4 regions of the Enterovibrio sp. QJM3NY_24 genome follow, and region 1 is predicted to be linked to each of the others. Evidence: predicted binding sites of a transcription regulator. Region 1 holds the regulator's gene; each other region holds the start of a gene.
The links. The regulator PurR, encoded in region 1, represses purine synthesis genes. The targets are predictions, from matches to a motif close to TNANGNAAACGTTTNCNTNA.
Positions count from the first base shown of each region.

Region 2: the regulator PurR is predicted to act here: its motif matches at 2,364-2,383, upstream of purL (phosphoribosylformylglycinamidine synthase).
Region 3: the regulator PurR is predicted to act here: its motif matches at 1,563-1,582, upstream of AC3CIC_RS05160 (uracil-xanthine permease family protein).
Region 4: the regulator PurR is predicted to act here: its motif matches at 2,256-2,275, upstream of folD (bifunctional methylenetetrahydrofolate dehydrogenase/methenyltetrahydrofolate cyclohydrolase FolD).

Region 1 covers NZ_CM173519.1:2,056,989-2,061,208, forward strand. Annotated here, with positions in the region: gene torA (trimethylamine-N-oxide reductase TorA) at 1-811, shown strand, start outside; gene torD (molecular chaperone TorD) at 904-1,551, shown strand; gene purR (HTH-type transcriptional repressor PurR) at 2,031-3,041, shown strand; cyclic di-GMP riboswitch class I at 3,355-3,449, shown strand; gene AC3CIC_RS09025 (TfoX/Sxy family DNA transformation protein) at 3,565-4,158, shown strand.
Region 2 covers NZ_CM173519.1:790,339-794,558, reverse strand. Annotated here, with positions in the region: gene purL (phosphoribosylformylglycinamidine synthase) at 1-2,188, opposite strand, end outside; gene mltF (membrane-bound lytic murein transglycosylase MltF) at 2,559-4,040, shown strand; gene AC3CIC_RS03365 (hypothetical protein) at 4,150-4,220, shown strand, end outside.
Region 3 covers NZ_CM173519.1:1,183,651-1,187,870, forward strand. Annotated here, with positions in the region: gene gyrA (DNA topoisomerase (ATP-hydrolyzing) subunit A) at 1-85, shown strand, start outside; gene serC (3-phosphoserine/phosphohydroxythreonine transaminase) at 338-1,420, shown strand; gene AC3CIC_RS05160 (uracil-xanthine permease family protein) at 1,743-3,146, shown strand; gene AC3CIC_RS05165 (ion channel) at 3,341-4,220, shown strand, end outside.
Region 4 covers NZ_CM173519.1:2,618,704-2,622,923, reverse strand. Annotated here, with positions in the region: gene AC3CIC_RS11505 (nucleotide sugar dehydrogenase) at 102-1,268, shown strand; gene folD (bifunctional methylenetetrahydrofolate dehydrogenase/methenyltetrahydrofolate cyclohydrolase FolD) at 1,332-2,186, opposite strand; gene AC3CIC_RS11495 (MFS transporter) at 2,688-3,875, opposite strand.

The DNA.
Region 1 (4,220 bases):
AGCGTTCACCGGTGGCAAAACCAAAATGGAATGGATCGAAGAGATCTATAACGGTGCACGTCTGCAAGGCCGTGGTATTGGCGTTCGCATGCCAAACTTCGTTAAATTCTGGGAAGAAGAACAATTTATTGCCTTCCCTCAAGGTACCGAGTGGGTTCGTCACCAAGCATTCCGTAATGAACCTGATCTTGAGCCACTGGGCACAGCATCAGGTCTGATCGAGATCTACTGTAAGACAATCGCAGACATGGGTTACGACGACTGTCAGGGTCACCCTATGTGGTTCGAAAAAGTAGAGCGTAGCCATGGCGGTCCTAAGTCAAAGCGCTACCCGCTGCACATGCAAAGCTGTCACCCTAACTACCGTCTGCACTCGCAATTGTGTTCGTCAGACGCGTTCCGTGACACTTACGCAGTCGCGGGTCGTGAGCCTTGCTACATCAACGCTGCTGACGCAAAAGCACGTGGCATTGTTTCTGGTGATGTGGTTCGTGTATTCAACGAACGTGGTCAGGTCCTTGCGGGCGCAGTCGTGACTGACGACTATAAAGCTGGCGTATGTCGTATTGAAGAAGGTGCTTGGTATGCGCCACTTGAAGGCGGCAAGCCGGGTACACTTTGTACTTACGGCGATCCAAACGTACTGACTGTAGACATCGGCACCTCTAAGTTAGCGCAAGCAACCTCTGCGCATACAGCACTGGTTGAGATTGAGAAGTACACTGGTGAAGCACCTGCAGTAACAGGCTTCAACGGCCCAATCAACGTTGACGGCGTTAACCCACTGTTCCCGGCGATGGATATCGCATAAGAGACAGTATGAAGAAAAGGGCAGCTTAGCTGCCCTTTTTTGCTCTATGTTAGATAGACTTAAAGTGCTTTTTTTCAACTAACGGAATGACAATGCAAGAATTTATTGCCATTAACGAACAACGTGCAGAATTTTACTGGTGGATGTCTTCCCTTTTCGCCAGTGAATTAACGCAAGATGATTTGAATAATTACCACGGCAGCAACATGGATAACTATTTTTCCGCGTTAGCCATGACCGAGGAATTGAAAGCACCGATCGTTGAATTTCGCAACGCGCTTGCCGCGCTAAAGCTCCGCGAAGATGCACAACTCGAGCTAGCCGCTGATTTCTGTGGTTTATTCCTCAGTACACCAAAAACAGGCGCATTGCCTTATGCGTCTATTTATATTGGTGAAACCGGTCTGTTGAACGATAAGCCCGCGCAAGAGATGGGTCAATGGATGGAAAAGTACGGCATTGCTCAACGTAAAGATTTCAATGAACCGTTTGACCATCTTGCGGTTGTGCTTGATTTCATAGGGAACTTGGTCATTCTTGCCAACAAGGAAACCGAAGAAGACCAACAAGAATCCATGATGCAAGAACAGCAAATATTTTTGGAAACCATGGTCATGCCGTGGCTAGGTAGTTTCCAAAAATCGCTAAACCAGTTTGATCAATTCGGTTTTTATAAAGCCGCTGGTGCATTGCTCACTGCATTTATCACACTGGATCTTTTGTTCCTTAAAGGCGAATAAAAAGGTGCCTATCTATACCCAAACAAATTCTCGCTAAACAAGCATTTTGAAGTGTTTGGTTATGATAAATGAAGCCGGGCAAGCCCGGTTTTTTCTTTTTTTGAGCTTGGAAAACAGAAAAAACCCGCTATTTCGCAAGCTTGATACGCATCAAGCTTACGCGAGTCGCTTCAATTGAATAATTGCGGGCGCGGTCATGAGCCAGTAAACTGTGAACGCAAGCGATTGGCATTGAGAAATTTCTGTAACATTACAAACGCCTCGTCATAGTGCCGCCGCAGCGTTCCCCCCTTCTCCCACACTTGATGGAAAGCAAGTTGCTGGCAGTGTCGATGAAACCTCGACGACAAGGGGATGAGAGTCCGTCTCTCCGCCTATAGAAAGAACGAATCCATTACGCCGCTTAGCATAGCGGCGTAAACATGTTGAGCAGCCACTATTTCTCAAGCTGCTAATGAAAACGATAAGAAGATTACCCAATGGCAACAATTAAAGATGTCGCACGCATGGCTGGTGTATCTACGACAACCGTTTCACACGTGATCAATAAAACACGCTTTGTCGCAGAAAACACAACCAAGAAAGTATGGGCCGCAGTCGACGACTTAAACTATGCACCGAGTGCAGTTGCGCGCAGCTTGAAATGTAACTCAACGCGCACGATTGGCATGCTGGTCACCAAATCTACCAATCCGTTCTTTGCGGAAGTTGTACATGGGGTAGAAGAATACTGCTACAAAGAAGGCTACACGCTTATCTTGTGTAACACCGAAGGTAACTTAGCGAAGCAACGCGACTACCTGCGCATGTTGGCAGAAAAACGCGTAGATGGCCTGTTGGTGATGTGTTCTGACTTGAATGAAGAACTTCTTATTCTATTAGAGAAAAAGAAAGATCTGCCGATGGTTGTGATGGATTGGGGCACGCAACATGTCAACACCGACTGCATTCAAGACAATGCCGAACTCGGTGGCTATATCGCGACCAAGTACTTTGTAGACAACGGCCATACCAAAATCGGCTGTATTTCAGGTCAGTTAGATAAACTCACCTGTCAGACGCGCTTGGCAGGCTTTAGAACTGCGTTGGCAGAAGCTGGCATTGAAGAAAATCCGAACTGGATTGTAGAAGCCGATTTTGAGTGTGACTCCGCAGTTGAAGCGGCAAAAGCATTATTGGCCCAAGAAGACCGCCCAACGGCTGTTTTTTGCTTTAATGACATCATGGCACTGGCTGCAATCAGTACCTTCCGTCAGGCCGGGTTAGACATTCCTAACGACATTTCTGTTATTGGCTACGATAACATTGATCTAGCCGCATTTTTCTCACCACCGTTGACGACAATTCATCAGCCGAAAAATCGACTGGGTAAAACTGCAATCAAACTGTTATTGGAACGTCTCGCCAATAAAGAGAACGAACAGCAGATTTTTGTTATGCAACCAGAGCTCATCATTCGCAGTTCGGTGAAAAATATCAACGCCGAGTAAAATACGCGCTCTCGCGGTACTTCTCTAAAAGCCCGACCACTTTTTGCGGTTGGGCTTTTTTTATTAACTGGCAAGTTTTCCGACTGACTCAACCTCATTATTGCGACTCACCTCTTAAAGGGTAAATTGCCTAGTTTTCTAGTGCTACCCTTAAACCCAGCTATAAAGTAGTCATCTTGGTCAAAAATACTTCAATTACAAAGACAACCGGATATTATCAATCACATCAATAAGATTCTATCTGAACCAAGATCACACTTTATGAGACCAGCAATAACGACAAAATGATGCGATTCAGTTAAGCTAAAACCCGTCAAGAAAAAGGCAAACCATCGCGAAAGCGTGGGACGCAAAGCTTCCGGCCTCACAACACTGATTTTATGTGTTGGTGGTAGCGGAGCTACCGATGACGTTAGCATTCACATACCGGATATTTCTGGTTCGTTGACAATTCTCTGAATTAGCTTTGCTACGTTGCTCCTTGACCATTCATCCAGGAACGTATTGATTGAGAATTAGTCACATGGATAAACCAACGCTAAAAAACACACTGAAGTTCTTCGAATGCCTTGGCAAAATCAAATCCCGCTCTATGTTTGGTGGGTTTGGTGTATTTTGCGATGAGACGATGTTCGCACTGGTTGTTAATGATCAGCTTCACCTTCGTGCTGGTCAAACGAATGAAGCTGAATTCAAACATCTGGCGATGAGCCCTTACGTCTACAAAAAACGCGGCTTCCCTGTTGTGACTAAATACTATGCTGTGCCTGAAAATTGGTGGGTAAAATCTGACGAGTTAATGGCCTATGCCACGACAGCACTCACCATTGCCAGAGACGATCAGCAAGAAAAAAAGACGGCGGCGCCAACGCGTATCAAAGATCTGCCAAACTTGCGACTCGCCACAGAGCGAATGCTAAAAAAAGCAGGTATCGATTCTGTCGAACAGTTGCAAACACAGGGCGCCGTGAGAGCTTATCGAGCTTTGCAGAAATCACACCAAGACACGCTTAGCCTTGAGCTACTTTGGGCACTGGAAGGCGCGATAGAAGGTAAACACTGGTCAGTGATTACGCCTCAACGCCGTGACGAACTTTTGCAAACCTTGCACCAGTAACGCCTCAAAACCCAGCTTTCATCCAGTCAGTACAACACTCCTTTTTGAGATTGTTCTGACTG
Region 2 (4,220 bases), 1.3 Mb from region 1:
CGCCAATATCCGCACACGCGATATTGGTCAGCGCTTCCGCGACCGCCAAGCGTGCAGAAGCGGCGAAATCAAGCAAGGCCACTGGCGTACGCTCACCCATCGACATGGCTTCACCATGGTAGGTGTCGTAACTTGCTGCCGTGACAGCACAGTTCGCCACAGGTACCTGCCATGGGCCAACCATCTGGTCACGTGCAACCAAACCTGTGACCGTGCGATCACCAATGGTGATCAGGAAGGTTTTCTCTGCAACCGAAGGCAAGCGCAGTACGCGCTGTGACGCTTCTTCGACAGAGATGCCTGCACGTTCAATCGCTTTGCCTTCCACTTTTTGTGTTTGCACGTCACGGTGCATTTTAGGGGGTTTGCCCAGCAACACATCCAACGGCATATCAATTGGCGTATTATCGAAATGGCTGTCTTCCAGCTCAAGATGACGCGCTTCGGTGGCTTCACCGACAACCGCATATGGCGCACGTTCACGCTGACAAATCGCATCAAATACGCCCATGTTTTCTGGCGCTATCGCCATCACATAACGTTCTTGTGATTCGTTACACCAAATTTCTAACGGGCTCATGCCCGGCTCGTCGTTTGGCACGTTACGCAATTGGAATTTACCACCACGCTCGCCATCATCCACAAGCTCAGGCAAGGCATTAGAAATACCGCCCGCACCCACATCATGGATAAACGCAATTGGGTTGTCGTCACCCAACTGCCAACAACGGTCAATCACTTCCTGACAACGACGTTCCATTTCTGGGTTTTCACGCTGCACAGAAGCAAAATCCAGATCTTCCGCTGACTGGCCAGAGGCCATTGAAGACGCTGCACCACCACCCAAACCAATGTTCATGGCGGGGCCACCAAGTACAATAAGCTTGGCGCCGACTGGAATTTCTTTTTTCTGAACATGCCCATCGCGAATGTTACCCATACCACCGGCAATCATGATCGGCTTGTGGTAACCACGGACTTCTTCACCGTTGTGCGAGGTGACTTTTTCTTCGTAGGTGCGGAAATAGCCCAATAGGTTAGGACGACCAAATTCGTTGTTAAATGCCGCGCCACCTAATGGGCCTTCTAGCATAATGTCCAACGCATTCACGATACGGCTAGGCTTGCCGAAATCTGTTTCCCAAGGTTGTTCAAAACCTGGGATACGCAAGTTGGACACGGAGAAACCGACCAAGCCTGCTTTTGGCTTACCACCGATACCAGTAGCGCCTTCATCGCGAATTTCACCACCTGACCCCGTCGCTGCGCCAGGCCAAGGTGAAATAGCGGTTGGGTGGTTATGTGTTTCCACCTTCATCAGAATATGTGTCGCTTCCTGATGGTAATCATACTGACGTGATTCAGGGTTCGGGAAAAAACGTCCTACGCTTGAGCCTTCCATAACAGCAGCGTTATCTTTGTACGCAGATAACACATAGTCGTTGTTATGCTCGTAGGTGTTCTTGATCATCTTGAACAGGCTCTTGTCCTGATCCACACCGTCAATAGTCCAATCAGCATTGAATATTTTATGGCGACAATGCTCTGAGTTTGCCTGAGCAAACATCATCAGTTCGATATCGTTAGGGTTGCGACCCAGCTTGGTAAAGCTTTCCACCAAATAATCGATTTCATCGTCAGCCAAAGCAAGACCCAACTCCACGTTGGCCACTTCCAAGGCTTCACGACCCGCAGAAAGGATATCTACCGCTTTCATCGGTGCTGGCGTTGCTGCTGCAAAGAGTGCTGACGCCGCATCCATATCAGCAAATACCACTTCCATCATTCGGTCATGGAGCAAACAGGCCAACACTTTATGTTGGTCAACAGACAATTCAGATGCCAATTCAACATAATAGGCCGTGCCACGCTCAAGGCGTTTAATCGCATTTAGACCGCAGTTGTGCGCGATGTCAGTCGCTTTTGAAGACCAAGGAGAAATCGTGCCAGGACGAGGGGTTACAAGAATAAGGGTGCCCGTAGGCGCGTGCTCAGCAATCGTTGGCCCATAAGTGAGCAGACGATTCAGCTTTTGCTTCTCATCGGCACTCAAGGGAGTACTGATATCAGCAAAGTGGATATACTCGGCATAGAGGCCAGTCACAGGCAAGTCATTCGCCTGACAGCTTTCTATCAGTTTATTGACTCGGAATTCGGACAGAGCGGGGGAACCACGCAAAATTTCCATGTGCGTACGTCTCTCGGTTAGCGGTGAATTAAAGTGATATTGGCCTAACCCCATGAGTTTTATGTCGTAACATAAATGGGAAAGCTACGTCGATATCACTTCTGTTCTTGCTGCTAGGGTATCTCCTAGTGTTCGGGGCGCTATTATAGGGTAAAAATGTGGGCGACGTAACACTTGACGCAACCGTTTGCGCAACTTTTTTTCCTCGACGATGACTGTCATTATTCTGCGTCTAAACTAAGGTACCCATCCAGCTTCACTTTATGCGGGATGCCACCTTTGATATAACAGTCGGTAATCAATAAAGAGTGAGCATAACTTTTTGAACGCGAATGCTATAAAACGAATCTATCAACTGCTTGTTGGCACAATGTTAGTGCTGTTTCTTTCCGGTTGTGAATGGAAATACGATGACAGAACTGAACTAGAAAAAATTCGTGACAGTGGCGTACTTCGCGTAGGGACACTGAACAACCAACTTTCCTATTACATTGGCCCAGACGGCCCAACAGGGCTCGACTTAGAACTTGCCTCGCAATTCGCACAAAGTCTTGGTGTGAAACTGGAAATGCAGCCTGCTTACACCCTTTCAGGTCTCTTTCCAGCGTTAGAGCGTGGCGACGTCGATATCATTGCTGCTGGACTAACGATTACCAAAGATCGCCTTGACCATTTTCGCCCAGGTCCTGCTTACTATTATGTCAGCCAGCAATTGGTCTACAAAAAAGGTCACTGGCGTCCGCGAAACCTGTCAGAGTTGAACAAAGATGGTGCACGCATTGCCGTGGTTGAAGATTCCAGTCATGCCTTGACACTGCAAGCCATACAACGTGAATTTCCAGAAATGATCTGGGAAAGTGTTAAAGACACCGATGACGACGAATTGCTGAAACAAGTGGCTGATGGCCAATTGGACTTCACCATTGCTGATTCCGTCGACATTGCGTTAATTCAGCGCATTCACCCCGCTATTACTGTTGCATTGGAGCTGACAGAAGACGAACCCGTCGCTTGGTTCATGAAGAAATCACAAGATGACAGCGTTTACGCTTTGATGATTGAGTTCTTCGGCAAAAAAACACAAAGCGGTGAATTAGCAGCGCTCGAAGAAAAGTACTTTGGCCATGTCGACAGTTTTGATTACGTCGATACTCGCGCCTTTTTGCGCGCTATTGACAGTAAACTGCCGAAGTGGGAGCCGCTATTTAAAAAATACGCGGATCAGTTTGATTGGCGAATGCTGGCTGCACTGTCCTATCAAGAATCACACTGGAATCCACGCGCTGTTTCACCCACCGGTGTTCGCGGCATGATGATGCTGACGTTACCCACGGCAAAATCAGTCGGTGTGAAAAACCGTCTTGATCCGGAGCAAAGCATTCGTGGCGGCGCTGAATATCTCTATAAAATGCTGCAACGAGTACCTGACAGCGTCAACGAAAATGAAAAAATCTGGTATGCACTGGCATCCTATAACATCGGATTTGGCCACATGATGGATGCGCGTCGATTGACAAAAGCACAAGGCGGCAACCCTGATTCATGGGCTGATGTGAAACAGCGCTTACCATTGCTTGCTAAACGCCAGTACCACAAACAAACGCGTTATGGTTACGCCCGAGGTTATGAAGCCTTGAGTTACGTTGAAAACATTCGCCGTTATTATCAAAGTATTGTTGGCTATGAGCAGGATAAAGCGCAGGCAATTGGTGCAGATCTTACGGATAATCTTGATGGATTGCAGACGATCAATATTGAGACTTCGCCCGATGAGGTGGAAGCATTAACACAAACCGATGTGATTGAGCCTGTCTCAGAAGAGAGCCCAGCAAAAGAAGCCAATGACAAATAGGGGCTCCCTCTTGTCATAGTGTGTTCACAATGGCAGGTTATAACCTAGGTGTCAGAGACAACAAAAACGCAGCACTGGCTGCGTTTTTGTCTAAATAGGAACTGAAACTATGTTTGCTAACAAACGAAAAACGCAGTCCACTTTTGCACGTAACTCAAGCTCAGCATCAAACCGACGTAA
Region 3 (4,220 bases), 870 kb from region 1:
TGAAGCATCAGAAGAAACATCTGACGATGCGACAGTAGAAACACCTACAGACAAGCCTGAAGACGAAGGAACTGAAGAGGAATAATCTTTCCTTTCATCCTCTGTCATAGAAAAACGCAGCTTAGGCTGCGTTTTTTTTATCTTCTTTCTAAAGGACAAAGAAAGTCGAGCATATTTCCCGTTCCAATCCCTTAAAAAAGGTGATAAAACAAAACCAATACGAATTTTTTTTGGCTTTCTTTCTCACCTGATACAGGGCGCTGTCGGCAAAAAAATCATCCGACTCACAGGTCGAAAGTCACTATTAAGCGATTAAACGCAGGAGCATTGATAAATCATGGAAAAGGTACATAACTTCTCAGCGGGTCCCGCGATGTTACCGGAAGCTGTTCTAGCAAAAGTTCAGGCTGAACTGATTGACTGGAACGGCACTGGTTCTTCGGTCATGGAGATCTCTCATCGCAGCAAAGCGTTTCTAGCGGTTGTGGATGAGGCTGAGAAAAACCTCCGTGAATTGCTATCCATCCCAGATAACTATCATGTCCTTTACTGTCAGGGTGGCGCTCGCGCTCAGTTTGCCGCTGTACCGATGAATCTATTGGGCAATAAAACGATTGCTGACTACGTCGATGGAGGCTATTGGGCGACGAGTGCGGTGAAAGAAGCAAAGAAATATTGCACACCAAACGTCGTCAATGTATTGACTGATATTGATGGTAAGCGCGCCGTACAGCCTGCAAAAAATTGGAAGCTGAGCGGTGACGCGGCATTTGTGCATTTTTGCCCGAACGAAACGATAGATGGTATCGAAATTCGCGATCTTCCAGAAACGGACAAACCTATTGTGGCTGATATGTCATCTACGATTTTGTCACGTCCTATCGATGTGTCGAAATACGGTGTCATCTATGCGGGTGCACAGAAAAATATTGGCCCTGCTGGGATCACCTTGGTGATTGTTCGTGACGATTTGTTGGGGCGTGCAAAAGAATTTTTGCCAAACGTACTTAATTACACAACCTTGGTGGAAAAAGACTCCATGTTCAACACACCGCCAACGTTTGGTTGGTATCTGGCGGGTGAAGTCTACAAGTGGCTAAAAGAGCAGGGTGGGCTTGAAGTGATGCAAGCGAAGAATGAAGAAAAAGCCGCATTGCTATACGGCTTCATTGATTCGTCTGACTTCTACGTGAACCAAATTCATGCTGACAACCGTTCATTGATGAATGTGCCATTCCAACTGGTTAACCCAGAACTAGACGACGCATTTCTTACTGAATCTGATGCACTAGGCTTGAAAGCACTAAAGGGACACCGTGATGTCGGTGGCATGCGCGCTTCCATTTACAATGCAATGCCATTGGAAGGTGTTCAAGCGCTGGTTACTTTCATGAAAGAGTTTGAAGCGAAAAACACCTAATATGTTGTTTTCACCGATTGAAGAAACCGCCCAATGTGGCGGTTTTTTTTATTTAAAATATCGCGAGTTGTCTTTCGTTACCATCTGTTTTGTTTGCAACTTGTTAAATGTGCTCACTCTGTAGCCATACAGTTCAACCGCATTGCGCAAACGTTTGCTTTTCATTTTTCGCTGTATAAAATGGCGCGCAAATCACCCCCCCACAACAGCCACTTAGCTACCTGATTGCTCTGAGTAACAGCAATCACAGAACATGTATTCAGGTAACTTCTTCACCCATTCAGCGTGATGAAGTAAGTGCATTTAACGTAGGTAGTACGCAATGAGTCTTTCTTCAAATTCGGATACTGTTCGTCCATCAGAGTTGATTTATCGCCTTGATGATCGCCCGCCCCTTCCGCAGACGCTTTTTGCTGCGCTACAACATTTGCTCGCGATGTTTGTTGCGGTAGTGACCCCTTCATTGATCATTTGTCAGGCTCTGGGCTTACCTGCCAGTGACACGAATACCATTGTCAGTATGTCTCTCTTTGCTTCTGGCCTGGCATCTCTTATTCAAATTCGAACCATTGGGCCATTAGGGTCGGGTTTACTCTCAATTCAGGGAACCAGCTTCAACTTCTTGGGGCCAATTATCGGTGCGGGTCTTGCGATGAAAGCGGGCGGTGCAGATACCGAAACCATGATGGCAGCGATATTTGGTACCATCATGATTGCTTCACTAACGGAAGTATTCCTATCTCGTGTGCTGGAGCATGCTCAACGTGTGATCACGCCATTGGTGTCGGGGATTGTTGTGACACTCATTGGTTTGACGCTGATCCAAGTGGGTCTGACTTCTATGGGGGGCGGCTATGCGGCGATTGAGAACGGTACGTTTGGTGAATTAAAGAATCTATTACTCGCGGGCTCCGTACTCGTGGTCATCGTGTTGCTTAATCGTATCAATAACCCTTATTTACGTATGTCCTCGATTGTTATCGCCATGACCGTGGGGACACTGCTTGCCTATGTGCTCGGTATGATAAATACAGCACCAGCACAAGATATTGAGTGGGTTGCTATCCCTCAGCCGATGCAATATGGCTTGTCGTTCGATTTCACCTTACTTGTGCCTCTTGTGATTGTCTTCTTAGTCACGTCATTGGAAGCCATTGGGGACATTACTGCAACGTCTGAAACCTCAGAGCAACCAGTATCAGGTCCTATCTACATGAAACGCATTAAAGGTGGCGTGTTGGCGGATGGTGTTAACTCTGCTTTGGCTGCGGTTTTGAATAGCTTTCCGAATTCAACGTTTAGTCAAAACAACGGCGTCATTCAATTAACGGGTGTGGCGAGTCGTTACATTGGTTACTTCGTCGCGGGAATGTTGGTCATTCTTGGCTTACTTCCGGGCGTTGCAACTTTGGTTCAATTGATTCCGGAGCCTGTGTTGGGCGGCGCAACGATTGTTATGTTTGGCACGATTGCAGCTTCAGGCATTCGCATTATCTCGCGTTGTGATTTGAACCGCCGAGCTATTCTCATCATGGCACTGTCCTTCTCCATGGGGTTGGGTATTGCGCAAAAACCAGAGATCCTGCAATTCATGCCAGATTGGATCAGAAATATCCTTTCTTCAGGTATGGCGGCGGGTGGCTTGACGGCAATCATTCTGAATCTTGTGCTGCCAATAGAAGACAAGCGCGAAGAAAAACACGAAGAGAGACAAGAAGCGAAATAACACGCTTTGTTAAGAACAGAGGGTAGCGACTACATAGGATCACGGTCGCTACCTTACCTCTTTACCTCTTTACCTCTTACCTCTTTGGATCCTTTTTCTCTTTCGCCCTCCCTCTACGTCACTACCTCTATGAAAAATAACCGTCTCTCACTTTTTCATTTCAGTCTCTATACTGAGAAATTGGAGGTGCCGTTATGTCAAATAGCTCTGAGTCCGCGCACATTGAAGGCGCAGATACTGTTTCCGAATCATCCTCATCAATCGTTAACGACGACATTCAGCAAGCCATTTGCCGATACTGTGATCCCGATGGCGAGAAACATAGTTGCCATGAGCCAGCGGAAGAGTCAGGTTTTTGTTACTGGCATGACGAGAATCTTTCGAAAGAAGTTCCTGGTGTTAAAGAGAAGCTCGAAGCCTATGCCAAAAGCGGCGGCCAGTTGAGAGGTATCATCGTCAAGCGTGGGGACCTTAAAGACGTGAACCTCGTTAGGCATGGCTCAGGTGGTGGTTATGATCTCAGCCATGCTAATTTCTATCGCTCAAACATGACCTGCGCTCACCTTTTCAATGCCAAATTCGATCACGGCAGCTTGATGAAAGCAGACTTACATGACGCCAATATTCACTGCGCCAGCTTTATCAACTGTAACTTGTTGGGTGTGAAGTTAACTGACACCAAAATTGACAACATTAAGATAGGCCACACGCTGCAACAAGAAGCGGAGGGGCGTATCGCAGAAAAGCATCGTGACATGGAAAAAGCGTTAGACCTGTATGAGCAGTCTGAAGAAATATATCGAGATTTACGTAAGGCGTCGGAAGCGAATGGCATTTTCACCATGGCAGGCTATTTCTTACAAAAAGAACTGACGATGCGCCGTTATCAAATGCCTCTATTTTCCACTCAACGAGCCATGTCAAAAACGGTGGATCTTTTTTGCGGCTATGGCGAAAGCCCGATTCGGGTTGTTTTTTTCTCACTTGCGCTCATCGTCATCAGTGCGATGCTATATTTTTTCACCGGGATACAGTTTTCAGGTGAACCTGTGGGATATTCAGAGAGTCAGGGGA
Region 4 (4,220 bases), 560 kb from region 1:
TATATTTAAGATTGATGGTGTGATGGATATGCAAATGAGCTCGTCTAGGTGCGTTCATTTTGTCGTTTCTGCACTTTTCTTTGCAGAGCATGGAGCGTTGAATGAAGATAGCGGTAGCAGGAACGGGCTATGTTGGTCTTTCTAATGCCATGCTCCTCGCGCAGCATAATCATGTGGTTGCCGTTGATATTGTGAAAGAGAAAGTCGATATGCTGAACAATGGTGTGTCGCCGATTATTGATAAAGACATCGAGCATTTTTTAACGAAAAAAGAGTTACGCTTTTACGCCACGTTAGATGACCACGAAGCCTATGCGTGGGCTGACATTGTGATTGTGGCAACACCGACAGACTACGATCCTGTCACCAATTTTTTTAATACGTCTTCCGTTGAGGCGGTCATTCAAGAAGTGGTGTGTTGCAATCCTCATGCACTCATTGTGGTGAAATCGACAGTACCAGTGGGGTTTACGGAAACCGCAAAAACCCACTATCAGACAGAAAACCTGCTTTTTTCACCGGAGTTTTTGCGCGAGGGGCGAGCGCTGTATGACAACCTGCATCCTTCTCGTATCATTATCGGTGGGCAAACAGAGTTTGCGGAGTTGTTTGCAAACCTGTTGTTAGAAGGTGCAGAAGACGAGAATATCCCTGTTCTGTTTACCCATTCCAGCGAAGCCGAAGCCGTTAAGCTTTTTTCAAATACCTACCTTGCCATGCGTGTTGCTTACTTCAATGAGCTTGATTCTTATGCTGAAGCTTTGGGGTTGGATTCTCGAGAGATCATTGAAGGGGTGTGTTTAGACCCCCGAATTGGAAGCCATTACAACAATCCGTCGTTTGGTTACGGTGGATATTGCTTGCCGAAAGATACCAAGCAGTTGTTGTCGAATTACAATTCGGTACCCAATAACATTATTGGGGCGATTGTTGAGGCGAACCGCACGCGTAAAGACTTCATCGCGGAATCCATATTAAAAAGAAAGCCGAAAGTGGTGGGTATTTATCGTTTGATCATGAAAACAGGCTCGGACAATTTTCGTGCGTCTTCCATTTTAGGCGTGATGAAACGTATCAAAGCAAAGGGCATTGAGATTGTGATTTATGAGCCTGTGTACACGGGGAGAACATTGTTCAACTCAGAAGTGCTCACCGATCTTGATGCTTTTAAACAGTGCACCGATGTGATTGTGTCGAACCGTATGGATGACGCCTTGCTGGATGTTGAAGACAAGGTGTACACAAGAGATTTGTTTGGCGCAGATTAAATACAAAAAGAAGCGAGCAGGAATGCTCGCTTTTGTTTGATCTTGGCGAAGCCGTTTCAGGGCTTACGAATGAAACTGCTCACACGCCAGTAGCGTATTTTCAATCAATGTGGCCACTGTCATTGGGCCAACGCCGCCAGGTACAGGAGTAATGTGGCTGGCTTTCGTTTTGGCGACATCGTATTCCACGTCACCCACCAGTTTGCCATCTTCCATTCGGTTAATGCCCACATCAATCACGACTGCGCCGGGTTTGATCCAATCACCAGGAATAAAATTAGGTTTACCAACAGCTACGACCACGAGATCGGCTTGGCGAATATGCCCTTCGAGATCTTTGGTGAAGCGGTGACATGTGGTGGTGGTGCAACCTGCGAGCAGAAGCTCCATGGTCATCGGACGACCCACAATGTTTGATGCGCCAACCACGACTGCGTGCATACCACGAAGCGGGATGTTGTAGCGATCAAGCAGCGTAATAATGCCTTTCGGTGTGCATGAGCGAAGCTTAGGAATACGCTGACACAGGCGACCAACGTTGTAAGGGTGGAAGCCATCCACGTCTTTCTCTGGGTGAATACGCTCAAGTACGTTAGTTGCATCCATTTGCGCCGGAAGAGGCAATTGAACCAGAATGCCGTCGATTTCGTCGTCTGCATTTAGCGTATCAATCAATGCCAGCAAATCGGCTTCGGGCGTGCTTGATGGGAGATCGTAAGACTTAGAGATAAAACCCACTTCTTCACAAACGCGACGCTTGCTGCCGACATAGACCTGTGACGCGGCATCATCACCGACGAGAACAACAGCCAATCCTGGCGCTCGCAGGCCCGCAGCCTTTCTTGCTTCGACGCGCGCGGCAACTTCTTGTCGAACAGTTTGAGAAATGATTTTTCCATCAATAATTTGAGCGGCCATGATTTTCCTTTGGCAAAGATACAGACGGGAAAGAGGCCGTATTTTGACAAAAAAAATGTGACATGGCTATAGCGCAAACGTTTGCGCTACGCTCACTTTATTTTTCCTGTCCCAGAAGCGTCAATAAGTGGTTCAGATGCGGGTGAGGTTAAGTTCGCGGTGAGCATATCCATGGCGAAGCGGCTTTTTGTTTGTGTTATTTGCGGGGTGCTGTGATTAATCGAAGCATTTCAAGTGTGAAATTATACTTTTTGTCGATAACGCATGTTATGTGATTTAAAACGAAGACGTTAGGCAGAAACTTGAGAGGTTTTTGGTCGTAATGACCCAGTAAATGCCAGAATAAGCCGCCAGTCACTCGGTATAACCTGGGTTATATGTGTCTATGCGTTTGAAGGTAAAAACAGCATAAAAAAGCAGGTCTATAAATACAGACCTGCTTTTTATTTGATTTGCCAAGCATCAGCCAAATCCTGACGACCCTAGAACCCTAGAACCCAATTACAAATCTACCGGCATCACGTCATCGACACCATTCGCACCACGACGGCGGTTGCGCTTGGTGGATACCAGCATGTAAATGAGAGTAGCAGCGAAACAAATAGCGAAATAGAACATCAAACCGCTTTCTGTGTTCATTGCTTTGCCTGCCAATACGGGGCCAATCACGGAGCCTACGCTGTAGCTGAGTAGCATCAACTCTGCTGCTGCCACAATTTTCGACTCACTCACTTTTCGGCATGCAAGGGTAATGGCGACCGGGTAGAGTGCAAATGCTGCTGCGCCGAGTAGAAATAATCCCGCCATTAAGCCAGCATCCACGGTCGCGATTTCAATCATCGCGATAGCCAGGAGGCCAGCAAAGCAAAACATGGCCATTAACAGTGCTTTTTCTACGCGTGAATTTAGCCAGCTCACAAGTGGCTGTACTGCCATGCCACCCAAGATCACGATAGCCATCAACATGCCCACCTGGTTGTGGCTGTAGTGTTGCTCTAGATCGAGCGGCAATAACCCGTAGATAGAACCCAACACCAAGCCTGACACAATGCAGCCAATGTAGGCAGCTGAGGGTAAATCTCGCATTTCACGTAGCTTGATGCTCGAATGTTCAACGATTTTTGGCTGACCTTTTTTGAAAATCAGCGGTGGCAGCATGGCAGCAGAGAACAGGGTGGCAACGACCATTAATGGCATCGCGCCTTCGGTGCCAAAGAAACCAATGCCCAGTTGACCTAACGCCGAACCGCCATACAGAGACGCCATATAAAGACCTAGGCGCTTTGCACGTGCTTTTTCAGTATCAGCCATCAATAGCCATGATTCGATCACCACGAAAACGCCGGCAACGGCAATGCCTGCGAGAAATCGTGAGACGAGCCAAACAGCAGGTGAGGCAATAGTGGCCATCATGCCGACTGTCGCCACGATAGCAATTAAGAATGCAACTAGCGCATTGCGGTGACCAAACTTACCCACGATACGTGCACTAATGAGTGCGCCGCCCAACAGGCCAGCGTAAAACACACTTGCAAGCCAAGAGGCGAGATCGACCGACATCCCTCTTGCACTCAGCGCAAGCGGGATCAGGCTCATCAGGAAACCTGAAGCGACGGCAAATAGGCTCAGGCTAATAACAGGCACGAGTGGGCTGTTACCTTCAGTCCGTATTTCGAGGGTCTGTTGCAATGCGTTTTCTCTATCGTAATGACTTAAAATGAAAAAAACCTGCTCAAAGTGAGCAGGTTTTCTATGTTTGTTGGCGTGATTATTATTTCGCCAGTCTAAAACGTAAAGTGAGATAAACTGTTCGTGTTAATCGATTTTATTTATCGTCATGACTATTCAAAATTCTGCATACGATTGGGCCTGCGAGTCAGGTATTTCCGGTTTCCTGCTCGCGTTTTCCCATTTTTATGCACGCGTTGGCATGCAACTGACAATGTAGATTCCACGTTATTTATCCCAACTAAAACAAAGAGGACGGATCCGCACAATGAAGAGCGCTTGTTGGGCATCGTCTAAAGCGATGAT